2 regions of the Streptomyces sp. NPDC058291 genome follow, and region 2 is predicted to be linked to the other one. Evidence: riboswitches for the same ligand, from Rfam matches in the RefSeq annotation. Region 2 holds a riboswitch; the other holds the start of a gene.
What was found. Region 2 has a riboswitch for thiamine pyrophosphate ahead of thiC (phosphomethylpyrimidine synthase ThiC). Riboswitches for the same ligand answer to the same signal wherever they lie in the genome.

Region 1 (7,410 bases), on a different contig from region 2:
AGATGCCGCACGAGCTGTTCCAGCGACCAGTCGGGACAGGTGGGCACGGTCGCCGCCAGGTCCGCCCCAGAGGTCACCACGGTCCTCAACTCGCCCACCTGGTGGGCGATTTCGTCGCAATACCGCTCATGCGTGAGAACAGTCATGCGCAAGACCCTAGGGCCCCGGCTCAGTCCAGCACCACGATGTCGGCCGGATCGAAGGACACCCCCACCGCGCTTCCGACCTCCGGCGCGTCGCGCAGCGCGCACGCCGCCTCCAGCCTCGGCGCGCCCTCCGGCTGGAGGTGCAGGGCGACATGCGTGCCCCGGAAGGTGCGGCCGGCGACCGTGCAGCGCAGACCGTCCTCCGCGTCCCCCAGGCGCACGCCGGCCGGCCGGACGAGCAGGGTGCGCGCCCCCTGACCGGACCCGGCCGGCACCGGGGCCTTGCCCCACGGCGTGACCGCCACCTCCCCCGTGACCGTGGCCGCCACCACGTTGTCGAAGCCGAGGAAGCGGGCCACGAAGGCGTCCGCCGGCCGCTGCCACACCTCCAGCGGCGTACCGGACTGGGCGATCCGGCCGTCCCGCATCACCACGACCCGGTCGGCCAGCGCGAACGCCTCGCCCTGGTCATGGGTCACGGCCAGCACGGTCGTCCCCAACCGGCCGAACAGCTCCCGCAGTTCGACGACCAGCCGCTCGCGCAGCGACCGGTCGAGCTGGCCGAGCGGCTCGTCGAGCATCAGCAGCCGGGGGCGCGGCGCGAGGGCCCTGGCCAGCGCCACCCGCTGCTGCTCACCGCCGGAGAGGGAGGCCACGGCCCGCCCGGCCGCGCCCGGCAGCCCGACGAGGTCGAGCAGCTCCCTCACCCGCTCGCCCTGCCGCTGCCCGACCATGCCGTGCATCCGCAGCCCGAAGGCCACGTTGCCGCCGACGTCGCGCTGCGGGAACAGCTGGTGGTCCTGGAACATCAGCCCGAGCTCCCGCCGGTGCGCGGGCACCCCCGCCTGATCGCGCCCGTCGAGCCGGACCCGCCCGGAGTCCAGGGGCTGCAGACCGGCCACGGCCCGCAGCAGCGTCGACTTGCCGCTCCCGCTGGGCCCGAGCACGCACACCACCTCGTGCTCGGCGACCGCGAGATCGACCGCGTCCAGCACGGCCCGCCCGCCGAACCGCACGGTGGCCCGCTCCAGTTCGAGCAGCTGCATCAGAACTCCCCCGTCCCGTCGGTCCTCAGCCGCTCCAGCACCAGCAGGGCCACCGCGCACACCACCATCAGAATCGTCGAAAGCGCCATCGCCTGGCCGTAGTTGAGCTCCCCGGCCCGCCCCAGCAGCCGCGCCACGGCCACCGGCAGCGTCGGGTTGTCGGGCCTCGCGATGAACACCGTCGCCCCGAACTCCCCCAGCGACACCGCGAAGGCGAACCCGGCCGCGACCAGCAGCGCCCGCCGCACCATCGGCAGGTCGACCTCGCGCCACACCCGCCAGGGCGACGCACCGAGCACGGCCGCCGCCTCCCGCAGCCGATGGTCCACCGCCCGCAGCACCGGCAGCATGGTCCGCACGACGAAGGGGACGCCGACCAGAGCCTGCGCCAGCGGCACCAGGATCCAGGTGCCGCGCAGGTCCAGCGGCGGCTCGTCGAGCGCGATGAGGAACCCGAAGCCCACGGTCACCGCGGAGACGCCCAGCGGCAGCATCAGCAGCGCGTCGAAGCCGCGGACCAGCCGTCCGGCGTCCCTGCGGGTGAGCGCGGCCGCGGCGAGCCCGCCGACAGCCACGGCGATCGCGGTCGCGGCGACGGCGTACTCCAGCGAGTTGCCGATCGCGTCGATCGGCGGGACCAGGAACACGTTGCCGTCGTCGCCGGTCAACGCGCGGTAGTAGGCGAGGCCGGGCGCGTCCAGCGAGCGCTGCACGAGCACCGCGAGCGGCAGGACCAGCAGGACGGCGATGCTCGCGAGCACCCCGGCCAGCAGCGCCCACTGCGCGGTCCCGCGCGGCCGACGCGCCGTGCCCGCCGCGTCCACCAGCCGCAGCGCGGTCTCCCGCCGCCGCACCGCCCAGGCGTGCACGGCGAGGATCGCGCCGACGGCCGCGAACTGGACGATCGTGAGGACGGCCGCCGTGGACAGGTCGAAGATCTCGGAGGTCTGCCGGTAGATCTCCACTTCGAGGGTGGAGAAGGTCGGGCCGCCCAGGATCTGCACCACGCCGAAGGAGGTGAAGGTGAACAGGAAGACCATCAGCGCGGCCGCGGCGACGGCCGGCCCAAGCGCCGGCAGGGTCACCGTGCGCCAGGCCCGCAGCCGGGACGCGCCCAGCATCCGCGCCGCCTCCTCCTGCCGCGGGTCGAGCTGCGCCCACAGCCCGCCCACCGTGCGCACGACGACCGCGTAGTTGAAGAAGACGTGCGCGAGCAGGATCGCCCACACGGTGGTGTCGAGGCGGACGCCCCACAGCTCGTCGAGCAGCCCGCCGCGCCCGACGAGTGCGAGGAACGCGGTGCCGACGACCACCGTGGGCAGCACGAACGGCACGGTGACGACGGCGCGCAGCACCTGCTTGCCCGGGAAGTCCAGGCGCGCGAACACGTAGGCGCCCGGCAGCGCCACCAGCAGCGTGAGCGCGGTGGAGGCGAGCGCCTGCCAGGCGGTGAACCACAGCACGTGGCGGACGTCGGACTGCCCGAGCACGTCCCACAGCCGCCCGAAGCGCCACGAGCCGTCGACGTGGAGCCCCCGGGCGACGATGGCCGCGACCGGGTAGGCGAAGAAGACCGCGAAGAACGCGACGGGCAAGGCCAGGAGACCGAGCCGCGCCGCGCTCCCCGCGCGGGCCCCGCGCCCGGTCACTTCAGTACGAGCGAGGTCCATGACTTGACCCAGTCGTCACGGTTGTCGGCGATCTTCGCCGGGTCCATGGTCTCGGGGTGCGCGGCGGCGGGCCCGTACGCGGTGAACTCGGCGGGGACGGCCGCCCCCTTCACCACCGGATACACGAACATGTTGAGGGGCATGTCCTGCTGGAACCTCTTGCTGATCAGGAAGTCGATCAGCGCCTTGCCGCCCTCGCTGTCGGCCGCGTTGTCCAGCAGCCCCGCGAACTCGATCTGCCGGAAGCAGGTGCCGGAAGCGACGCCGGTCGGCGCGGTGGCCGGCTTCGGGTCGCCGTAGATCACCTCGGCGGGCGGCGAGGAGGCGTAGGACACCACGAGCGGCCGGTCGGCCTTCGCCTTCCTGCCCCCGGCGGAACCGGAGAACTCCTCGTTGTAGGCCTGCTCCCAGCCGTCGACCACCTTCACGCCGTTGGCCTTGAGCTTCTTCCAGTAGCCCTCCCAGCCCCCGTCGCCGTACTGCGCGGCCGTGCCGAGCAGGAAGCCGAGCCCGGGCGAGGAGGTGGAGGCGTTCTCGGTGACGAGGAGGTCCTTGTAGGCGGGCTTCACCAGGTCGTCGAAGGAGGCGGGCGGGGCCAGCTCGTGCTCGGCGAAGTACGCCTTGTCGTAGTTGACGCAGATGTCGCCGAAGTCGACGGGCGTGACCCGGTGCTTCCCCGCGTCCACCTGGTACTGGCTGCCGACCTGCGCCAGTCCCTTGGCCTCGTACGGCTGGAACAGCCCGTTGTCGAGGGCGCGGGAGAGGAGGGTGTTGTCGACGCCGAAGAAGACGTCGCCCTGCGGGTTGTCCTTGGTGAGGATCGCCTTGTTGACGGCCTGCCCGGCGTCGCCGTCCTTGAGCACCTTCACCTTGTACCCGGACTGCTTCTCGAAGTCGGCGAGCACGCCCTTGGACACGGCCCAGGAGTCATGGCTGACGAGGGTGACGGTCCGGGAGCCCGCGGAGCCCGCCGTCTCCTTCCCGTCCGACGACCCGCACGCGGACAAAGCGACCAGGCCGAGTCCGACGGCCACGGCCACGAAGGTCTTGTTCTGCACTGGTTTTCCTCCTGGGTTGACCAGGAAGAGACGCGGCCCCGCCCGGGTCCGCACGGAACGCCGGGCAGGGCGCAACAGCTCGAGTGATGACCGAACTTCCTACCCAGAATGACCTGGGCGAGGTTCAGAGGGTCTGCGGGCCTGGGTGCCGCACTCTCAGCGCTGTGGCGCTCCCCTGTCGGAATATGAAGATGTGTACGGTCCTCAGACTACCGCTCGGTGGCCGCGAGCTGACCGCACGCCCCGTCGATCTCCTGGCCACGGGTGTCCCGCACGGTCACGGGCACCCCGTGCGCGGCGATCGCCTCGACGAAGGCCTTCTCGTCCTCCGGCCGGGACGCCGTCCACTTCGAGCCCGGCGTCGGGTTCAGCGGGATGAGGTTGACGTGCACGGGCTTGCCGCGCAGCAGCCGGCCGAGCCGGTCGCCACGCCACGCCTGGTCGTTGATGTCCCGGATCAGCGCGTACTCGATGGACAGCCGACGACCCGACCGCTCGGTGTACTCGAACCCGGCGTCCAGCACCTCGCGCACCTTCCACCGCGTGTTCACGGGGACGAGGGTGTCGCGCAGCTCGTCGTCGGGAGCGTGCAGGGAGATCGCGAGCCGGCACTTGAAGCCCTCGTCGGAGAACCGGCGGATGGCCGGCACCAGCCCGACCGTCGACACGGTGATCCCGCGCTGCGACAGCCCGAGCCCGTCCGGCGCCGGATCGGTCAGCGCGCGGATGGCGCCGACGACGCGGTTGTAGTTGGCGAGCGGCTCGCCCATCCCCATGAAGACGATGTTGGACAGCCGCGCGGGCCCGCCGGGCACCTCGCCGTCGCGCAGCGCCCGCATCCCGTCGACGATCTGGTGCACGATCTCGGCGGTGGACAGATTCCGGTCGAGCCCCGCCTGTCCGGTGGCGCAGAACGGGCAGTTCATCCCGCATCCCGCCTGCGAGCTGATGCACATGGTCACCCGGTCCGGGTACCGCATCAGCACGGACTCCACGAGCGTGCCGTCGAACAGCCGCCACAGGGTCTTACGGGTGGTCCCCTGGTCCGTCGACAGATGCCGGACGACCGACATCAGATCCGGCAGCAGCGCCTCACGCAGCTTCTCGCGGGAGCCGGCCGGGATGTCGGTCCACTCCGCCGGGTCGTGCGCGTACCGGGCGAAGTAGTGCTGCGAGAGCTGCTTGGCACGAAAGGGCTTCTCCCCGATCTCCGCCACGACCTCCTTCCGCTCGGCGGGCGAGAGGTCGGCGAGATGCCGCGGCGGCTTCTTGGCTCCGCGGGGGGCGACGAAAGTGAGTTCTCCGGGTGCAGGCATAACACGTCCAGTGTGGCAGATCATCGCCGGGGCCCCAGGCCGGGAGCGGGGTGGGGGTGGTCACCCCGTCGGTGCCGTCTGGGGCGCCGGCCGGCATCGCACGGCCCAGGGGCGGCCCGGGGCGCGTGGGGTCGTTGCGCTGCTCGGGGCCGGCTTGCCACCGTGGTCGCCCGCGGCTCCCCGCACGCTCGGGAACGGATGAGGCACGGGCGCCATCGGCGGGTCCTCAGAGCTGATCGCGCCACCACGGGACGTCGGGCGAAGGGGCACGGACGACTCGGGCTCGTCCGAGGATCTTGGCGTCGAGATCCTGGACCAGCGCGCGTAGCTCTCGTGCCGACTTCCTGGGCAAGGCACGCATGATCGCTTCAAGGTGATCGCGGGAGTGGCCCGGATCACAACCGCACTCGGGGATGCCACACCTGGTGGAAGTGGAGGGATCAGCCAACCTCTTGAGCGGGCCGTGTGCCAAGGCGGCCCAGTGCCGAAAGGCTCTGGCTGTGTCGCCTGGCCAGAAACGCCTGATTTCCAGCCTGCGGATGTGGGCCGCGCATGCCCCGGACAGCCTGTCGATCGGCGGACACGGGCGGCGGGGGCACGGGCGGGAGACGCGCACGGGGAGGTCGTCCCGCACGGCAGACGGGCGCCTACGCGGCATTGCCCTTTCGATTGTCGGTCATGGTGGGAAGGTACCGCCGACGGCGCGGACGATCCAGAGCCTGCACATGATCACGCGGTCGGCGTCGCACTCAGGCCATGGCCGGTCGGGCGCACCAGACGGCCGGGGCCGCGTCCGGGGCCGACCGGGCCGCGTCCGGGGCTCACCGGGCCGCGTCCGGGGCTCACCGGGATCTTCTCGTCGCCGCGGCCCAGCCGCCTGCGGGTGTCATACCGTCCGGTGCTCCAGACGGTCCTTCAGCAGTCGCTCGTTCACCGGGAACTCCTTGCGGACCTGGCGGCGGACGACGAGGGGCACGAGGATCTTGCCCATGCCCTTGCCCTCGAAGTCGAGATCCATGATCACGCGGGAGCGGCGGCCGTCGTCGATCGGGAGGATCTCGCCGTGGAAGTGGCCGCGCACCGGGCCGTCGACGCCCTGCAGGGTCCAGGAGTGCGGCGGGTCGTAGTGGGTGTACTCCATGGTCATCGGCATGTCCCGGCTGCCGATGTGCCGTGTGACCCGCACCTGGGAGCCGACACCGGCCGGCTCGGGGCCGAGTTGCTCCGCCGACACCGCGCTCGCCTGCCACTCGGGCAGGTGGGAGGGGTCGGTGACATAGGCCCATACATCGTCGGGAGTGGCGTCGACGTCGATCGATTCATGGAAGTCGGACATACAGCCCGCCCCCTTTCAGGGCGATCCCCCCTGTGCGGCCTTCACCAGAATCGTCCCACCGGCCCGGGCTGACGACCACGGCAGCGGGCCCCCGTCCCGGTCGATCAGGACGAGGGCCCGCAGGAGCCGGGGTGCCGCGCGCGGGTCAGCCGGACCCCACGAACAGGACGAACAGGGCCCAGACCACCGGTGCCGTCGGCAGCAGGCTGTCCAGCCGGTCCATGATGCCGCCGTGGCCCGGGAGCAGGGTGCCCATGTCCTTGATGCCCAGGTCCCGCTTGATCATGGACTCACCGAGGTCGCCGAGCGTGGCGCTGGCCGCGACGGCGAAGCCGAGCACCAGCCCCTGCCACCAGACGCCGTCGTCGATGAGGAACTGCATGCACAGCGCGCCGGCGACCATCGCGAACGACACCGCGCCCAGCAGACCCTCGCGGGTCTTGCCCGGGCTGATGCGCGGGGCGAGCTTGGTCTTGCCGAAGCGCCAGCCCACCGCGTAGGCGCCGGTGTCGCTGACGACCGTCAGCAGCAGGAACGTCAGGACGCGGAGGGCGCCGTCGTCGGCGGTCAGCATCAGGGCGACGAACGTCGCCAGGAACGGGACGTAGAAGGCGGCGAAGACGCCGGCCGTGACGTCCTTGAGGTAGCCCTCGGGCGGTTCCGTCATCCGCCAGACCAGCACCGCGAGCGCGGTGAGGGCCATGGCGACCCAGGCGCCCTCGGGGCCCCGGACGTACCCGGCGACGACCATCGCCGCGCCGCCGACCGCGAGCGGCACGAGCGGCGCCCTGATGCCCTTGCGCTCCTGCAGCCTGCTGGTGAGCTCCCACAGGCCGAC
Region 2 (7,410 bases):
GCCCACACTGCTCTGCGCGATCGAGAAGAGCAGCAACAGCGGCAGGGCGGCGCCGGCGTAGGCGAGGACGAGCGTGTTGACCACCGAGGCGATGTGGTCGCGGCCGATGCGGATGCCGGCCCGGTAGAGCCCGCGTCGGCCCATCGACGGATTGGCCTCGTGCAGTTCCCAGACCGCTGACGTCTGCGTGACCGTCACGTCGTCGAGGACCCCGAGCGAGCCGATGATGACGCCGGCGAGCAGCAGGCCGCTCATGTCGATGGACGGATACAGGCCATGGATCAGGCCGGTGTTGTCGTCCGTGTTGCCGGTCAGGGACGCCCAGTCGATGAAGACCGAGCCGAGGACGCCGATGAGCAGCAGGGAGACGAGCGTGCCGAGTACCGCGACGGAGGTGCGGGCCGACAGACCGTGACACAGATAGAGCGCGATCAGCATGATGGCGCTCGCCCCCACCACGGCCACCACCAACGGGTTCGAGCCCTGCAGGATCGCCGGCAACACGAAGAAGTTCAGCACCAGGAAGCTGATGGCCAGCGCGACCAGCGCCATCACGCCCCGAAGCCGCCCGACGATCACGACGGCCACGGCGAAGACGATGGCCAGCACCGACATCGGGATGCGGCGGTTCACGTCGGTGACCGAGTACTGCAGCTCCCTCGGCGCCGAAGGCTCGTAGGCGACCACCACCTTCTCGCCCTGGTCCAACTGCCGGGTCTGGTCCGGCTGGATGATCTCGGCGAACGTACGGCCCTTGTCGTGGCCGGTGTCCACCCGGATCGTGGCCCTCTTGCAGATGCCGCTCGCCTGCTGCTGCGCCGAGGAGCCCTCGGCTGTGGAGGTGTCGCCGGTCGGAGTGTCGCCCGAGGCGTTCACCGAGGCGCAGCTCACGCTCACGACCTTGGTGACCGTGGCCTGTTGAGTCTGCCGATCGAAGCCGACCCCGGTGCGTTCGTGCGCCGGGGCGCCGCCGGGCCACAGCACCACGAGCCCGACCAGCACCGCGGCGCCGAACGGGATGAGGATGGCAGCGATGACCTTGCGCAGGTGCCGGGAGACGGGCGCGGCCGGGCCGTGACTGTGGCTGTGGCCGTGGGCATGCCCGTGGCCCTCTTCGTGCGCGGGCCTTTGCCCCTCGCCCTGACCGGGCCCGCGCCCGTCGCTGCGCTCCTGGGCATGCTGCTCCTCGCCGTGGCCGGGGTCATGTGCACCGCCGTAACCGGCCCCGTGCCCGCCCCCGGATCCCATGCCCTGACCGGTGCCGCCGCCGGTGCCGGTGCTGGGACCGGGACCGTATGCGTACCCATGACGGCTCTCGTGGCTGTCACCGCCACCATCGCCATGCCTGCCGCTGCCGTATCCGTACCCGTACCCGCGTTCGGGCTCAGGGCCGGGACCAGCAGGGGCAGGGGCGCGGTCGGGCCCGGAGGCCGGGCCCTGATGACCGGGGGCTCGACCGCGGGCCAGGCCGCCCAGTCCTCCCGCATACCCCGGCTCCTGCGCGGGACCGGGACCGTCGGCGGGGCCGTTTCCGGTACCCGACCGACGGCGCGGCTCGGGCGGAAGCGGGGGATGGGGTGTCGTGGTCACCGACCGATCATCGCAAGAACGAAGGGGGCCCTCTGTTCACCGCGCCCGAATTGACGCTAGCGTGGAGGCACTTTTGCACACGCGGGAGCTCGGAGCACCGGGCTGAGAGGGCGCTGACCTCCGTTTTCGCGATGTTTCACGTGGAACGTCTCACGGCGAGTGAGGTTTCACAGGAAACGTCGGCAGACGGTAGCCGCTGCGTCGACCGCCGAACCTGTTACCGGGTAATGCCGGCGTAGGGAGTAGGTCTCATGACCAAGAAGGACGCACGCACGCCTGCCTCCATGCAGGACGCGACCAGCGAGAACGCGGTCGACGTCGCCGATGCGGAGGCCAGGAAGTCCATCGGCTGGCACAAGGGGTACGTCGAGGGCACTCGCCCCGATCTGCGGGTGCCGGTCCGTCAGGTGCACCTCACCAACGGGAAGTCGGTCACGCTGTACGACACGTCCGGCCCGTACACCGATCCTCTCGTCGAGACCGACGTCCGCAGGGGGCTCTCGCCGCTGCGTGAGAGCTGGATCATCGGCCGCGGAGACACCGAGGAGTATGCCGGCCGTCCGGTCCGCCCCGAGGACGACGGCATCAAGCACACCGCGCCGCGCGGTGGTCTGCGCAACCTCGACGCAGTCTTTCCCGGCCGGCCGCGGCTCCCGCGCCGCAGCCGGGACGGCAAGGCGGTCACCCAGCTCGCCTATGCGCGCCAGGGGGAGATCACGCCCGAGATGGAGTTCGTGGCCATCCGGGAGAACGTCTCTCCCGAAGTGGTCCGCGAGGAGATCGCAACAGGCCGTGCGGTGCTGCCGGCCAACGTCAATCACCCGGAGATCGAGCCGATGATCATCGGCAAGCGGTTCCTGGTGAAGGTCAACGCCAACATCGGCAACTCGGCCGTGACCTCCTCCATCGAGGAGGAGGTCGAGAAGATGACCTGGGCGACCCGGTGGGGCGCCGACACGGTCATGGACCTGTCCACCGGACGCAACATCCACACCACTCGCGAGTGGGTGCTGCGCAACTCCCCCGTCCCCATCGGCACGGTGCCGCTGTACCAGGCGCTGGAGAAGGTCGACGGTCGCGCCGAAGAGCTGACCTGGGAGATCTACAAGGACACGGTCGTCGAGCAGGCCGAACAGGGCGTCGACTACATGACGGTCCACGCCGGAGTCCGTCTTGCGTACGTCCCGCTCACGGCCAACCGCAAGACCGGCATCGTCTCGCGCGGCGGCTCGATCATGGCGGCCTGGTGCCTGGCGCACCACAAGGAGTCCTTCCTGTACGAGAACTTCGAGGAACTCTGCGAGATTCTCGCCGCCTACGACGTCACCTACTCGCTCGGTGACGGCCTGCGTCCGGGGTCGATCGCGGACGCCAACGACGAGGCCCAGTTCGCTGAGTTGAGGACGCTCGGGGAACTCAACACGATCGCCAAGCGTTTTCACGTACAGACGATGATCGAAGGCCCGGGCCATGTCCCGATGCACAAGATCAAGGAGAACATCGACCTTCAGCAGGAGATCTGTGATGAAGCTCCGTTCTATACGCTCGGCCCGCTGACCACGGACGTCGCGCCGGCGTACGACCACATCACCTCCGGCATCGGCGCCGCGATGATCGCCTGGTGGGGCACGGCCATGCTCTGCTACGTCACGCCCAAGGAACACCTGGGCCTGCCCAACCGCGACGACGTCAAGACCGGCGTCATCACCTACAAGATCGCCGCCCACGCAGCCGACCTCGCCAAGGGCCACCCCGGTGCGCAGGAATGGGACGACGCGCTGTCCGACGCGCGGTTCGAGTTCCGCTGGGAGGACCAGTTCAACCTTGCTCTCGACCCGGACACAGCACGGGAGTTCCACGACGAGACGCTGCCGGCCGAGCCCGCGAAGACGGCGCACTTCTGCTCGATGTGCGGGCCGAAGTTCTGCTCGATGAAGATCAGCCAGAGCATCACGGAGCGGTTCGGCGCCGGGGCCACAGAGGGCGCCTCGGCCGACGAGATCGCCGAGGGGATGCTGGCGAAATCGAAGGAGTTCGCCGCGAACGGGAACCGGGTGTACCTGCCGCTGGCCGACTGACCGGACGGTCCTGATCGATCCTCGTCGATCCTCGTCGGTGCCGTCGGTGCTGTCGGTTCGGGCGCATCCCCGAACCGGCAGTGCTGGGGGAGCTGACGGGGGAACCGAACGAAGCACCTACCGAGGGGGCCGATGGACGGATCAACGGGTACAGGTGACGTGCTTGTTCGTTCATTGAAGTCGGACGTCGACTCGGCAGACTTGCCTCCATGACAGCGCGATCCATGAGCAAGAGTGCCAATCTGCCGGTCGACTCACCGGATGTCCGGGTCGAACTCAGCTGGGCCGAGGGCGTCGGCGGGCCGGACATCGACGTCTCGGCGTTGCTGTTGACCGACGACGGGCGGGTCCGCAACGACGGGGACTTCGTCTTCTACAACCAGCCGCTGCATGCGTCCGGCGCCGTGCGGCACGTCGGCAAGCGTCGTGCCGCCGGCGTCATCACCGATGCCGTCGACGTCGATCTCCGCTCGCTGGAGGGGGCGATCACCCGGGTGGTGCTGTGCGCGTCCGCCGACGGCGGCACCTTCGGGCAGGTGACCGGTTTGATGCTGCGGCTGTTCGGTACGGGCGGTGGGTATGAGATGGCTCGCTTCGACATGCAGGCCGGCACGGAGACGGCGTTCATCGGGGGTGAGTTGTACCAGCGCGAAGGCCGGTGGAAGTTCCGCGCGGTCGGACAGGGGTACGCCTCCGGACTGGCGGGACTGGCCATCGACTTCGGGATCACGGTCGACGAGGAACCGGACGCGACGACCGTTCCGCCTGTGTCGCCCGTTCAGCCCGGGTCGCCGACACCCGCCCGTGCGGACGTGCCGCTGCCCAGCCGCCCGCAATCGCCCCCGGCCGTCCGTCCGGCGCCGCCTTCGGTCGTCCGCCCGGAGTCGACCGCGGCGGGTCCGTTTTCAGAGCCTCGTCTGACGAAGGGCGAGGAGCGGCTTCCCGTCGACATGCGCAAGCGGCTGTCGTTGCGGAAGGAGCAGGTCGCCGTCAGCCTCAGCAAGCGCGGGGCGACCGGCATCAGCGCGCGCATCCTGCTGGTCCTCGACGCCTCCGGGTCCATGTCGTTCCTGTACTCCAAGGGCGTGGTGGCGGACGTCGTGGAGCGGATGGCTGCGGTGGCGGCCCAGCTCGACGACGACGGTGAGATGCAGGCCTGGACGTTCGCCAGTGAGGCCGCGCGTCTGCCCGACCTGCGCCTGGGTGAACTCCCCGAGTGGCTGCGGCTGCATGTGCGGGTGGGTGAGATGAGTCTCTTCCGTCGGTCCAAGAAGCCCCGCAAGGGGCTGGAGCCCGGGCAGGTCGACATGCGCACGGTCGGCATCCAGAACGAGGAGCAGAAGGCGATCGCCCAGGTCAGAGCCTATGTGCGAGAGAATCCGGCGAGCGCTCCGACCTTGGTGCTGTTCTTCTCCGACGGCGGGGTCTACCGCGACGCGGCGATCGAGCGGGAGCTGAGGGCTGCGGTCGAGGAGCCGATCTTCTGGCAGTTCGTGGGGCTCGGGCGATCCGACTACGGGGTGCTGGAGCGGTTCGATACGCTGCCCGGGCGGCGCGTCGACAACGTGGGATTCTTCGCGGTGGACGACATCAGCACTGTCCCCGACCAGGAGCTCTATGACCGGCTCTTGTCCGAGTTCCCCGACTGGATCAAGGCGGCGACGCGGGCCGGCATCCTCTGATGAGACGCCGGGCCGCACGGAAGCCCGCAGGGAGGGGCCCCGGGCCGGTGCGGGCGGAGCCGATGTGCCCAGGCCGACAGGTTCAGGACCGGAAGCAGCGCGGGCCCCTGGCCGACAGGTTCAGGACCGGTGCAGCGCGGGCCCCGTCCGGCCCGAGCCGACCCGGCGCAATACGGGCCGGCCCAATTCAGCCCCATCCGGCCCGACGCGGCGCGGTACGGCCCGCCCTCCTCCGGCCTGTGTCGCAGTGGTGCCTATTCCGGGTGGTGTTCCGGGCCGCCGAAATCGGGGCTCGAGTAGTCGGGGCTGCTGAAGCTCGGACGAGGACCGGTGGAGCGGCCGTCGTCGGGGCTGCTGAAGCCCGGGCGGCCGTAACCGATCTTCGGGAGGCGACCGGTGGGAGCCGGTGGGTTGGGTTCGGTGTCCAGGGCGGTCGCCGTGCCGGGATCCGCGAGAGCCTCCCGGAGGAACGGCAGGATGCCGCGTTCGAGCAGGGCTTCGCGCCAGGCTTCCTTGGCCCGGCTGACCTCCTCGTTCAGCTCGCCGTACGGCCCGGCCTCCAGAGAGGGCCGGTTGCGCAGGGCGGTGAGCAGCAGAGCGACGGTGGCGACGAGGATCGCGGCGGCGGCGACCGCACCGAACGCCCAGCCGGCCGCGACCATGGTCCGGGCGAACCCCTGTTCGGGGGCGAGTGCCCTGAGGACGTACCCGACCAGAAGGAAGATCACCGCCGCGGTTCCGGCGAGTACGGGGGTGAGGACGGCGGCGACGGCGCCCGCCCCGGCGGCCTCGGCCGCATCACCCATGGTCGTGGTCAGGTCCATCGTGGCCGCGCCCGGCTCGACGGGAGCGGACTCGGGCGTGGCCGTCGCGGTCGACGGCGCGGGGTGGCGCAGTTCCTCGCGGACTTTCACGTAGTGCTGGTACTCGGCCGCCGCGGCCACCGCTATGAGCGCGGAGGCGTTGAGCGCCATGGTGCGCAGTTGCTCGGAGTTGAGCCGCTGTCCCACAGCGACGAGGTCCGGGTGGTGTGGGGCGGAGCGCAGCGCCTCTTCGAGGATCCGCTCGTACTCTTGGCGGTCCTCGCTGTGCAGGTGCTGCGGAACGCTGTTCATGTGCATCCCCCGATGCTCCGTAGGGCTTGGGGCTCGCATGCCAACGAGCCGTCGGGCAGAAACGGAGGGGAGCCTGCTACGGATAAGCCGATGGTAGAGCGGCGACGGCATGGGGTGACAGGGGGTTTGCCGAAATTGGCCCCCGGCCTCGGGTGTCGCGAGTGATCCCGGAACGAGGCGCGTCGGTCGTCGAGAAGACCCTGGGAAAACCCTGAAGCCACCGAGAAGGGCTCCCGAGATAGCTCCCGAGGAGGCCCCGCGAAGGTCCGAGAAAGACCCCGAGGGGCCGCCGGCGAGCCTTGCCGGAACGCTCAGACGTCCAGGGGAAGTTGCTGGACCAGCAGTTTGCCGGCCATCGTCACGCCCCCGTCCATCGCGATGGCCAGTCCGTCCGCATAGACGTGCGGGCCCGAGACGTGGGGGCCGCCGCTGTCCTCGTCCTCCTCGGAGCCGACCTCGCCGAGCAGATAGGGAATCGGGCTGTGCCCGTGAACGATGCGGGTGCCGCCGTACGTATCGAGCAGGGAGCGGACGGCGGCGGCGCCCCCTTCGTCGCGGAACGAGAAGCGCTTGGTGAACTTGCGGAACAGGTCCCACACCTCGTCCGCGTCGTTGCGCGTGATCGTTTCGCGGACGGTGTCGTTGACGGCCTCGATCGAGTCGCCGTAGTCGAGGTAGGCGGTGGTGTCGGAGTGGACGAGCAGATGACCGTCGACCTCCTCGACGGCGTCGAGCCGGGCCATCCACTGAAGGTGGTGATCCTGGAGACGGTCCATGTCGTACTTCTGGCCGCCGTTGAGCAGCCAGGCCGCCTGGAAGGTGGCGGTGCCGGCGCCGGAGTTGACGGGCGTGTCGCCGAAGCGCTTGGCCCCGAGCAGCAGCAGTTCGTGGTTGCCCATGAGGGCTTTGCAGTATCCGCCGGCGGCGGCGGCCTCGGCGGACAGC

Region 1: another riboswitch for thiamine pyrophosphate. It lies ahead of ACFVYK_RS20915 (thiamine ABC transporter substrate binding subunit); the one in region 2 lies ahead of thiC (phosphomethylpyrimidine synthase ThiC).

What each region holds. Positions count from the first base shown of each region.
Region 1 covers NZ_JBHVYK010000040.1:9,800-17,209, forward strand. The annotation lists gene ACFVYK_RS20900 (maleylpyruvate isomerase N-terminal domain-containing protein) at 1-146, opposite strand, end outside; gene ACFVYK_RS20905 (ABC transporter ATP-binding protein) at 170-1,192, opposite strand; gene ACFVYK_RS20910 (ABC transporter permease) at 1,192-2,862, opposite strand; gene ACFVYK_RS20915 (thiamine ABC transporter substrate binding subunit) at 2,838-3,920, opposite strand; TPP riboswitch at 3,999-4,107, opposite strand; gene rlmN (23S rRNA (adenine(2503)-C(2))-methyltransferase RlmN) at 4,130-5,236, opposite strand; gene ACFVYK_RS20925 (SRPBCC family protein) at 6,123-6,572, opposite strand; gene ACFVYK_RS20930 (phosphatidate cytidylyltransferase) at 6,718-7,410, opposite strand, start outside.
Region 2 covers NZ_JBHVYK010000062.1:10,381-17,790, forward strand. The annotation lists gene ACFVYK_RS26875 (YibE/F family protein) at 1-1,248, opposite strand, end outside; TPP riboswitch at 1,662-1,849, shown strand; gene thiC (phosphomethylpyrimidine synthase ThiC) at 1,842-3,668, shown strand; gene ACFVYK_RS26885 (VWA domain-containing protein) at 3,878-5,350, shown strand; gene ACFVYK_RS26890 (hypothetical protein) at 5,605-6,471, opposite strand; gene ACFVYK_RS26895 (metallophosphoesterase) at 6,777-7,410, opposite strand, start outside.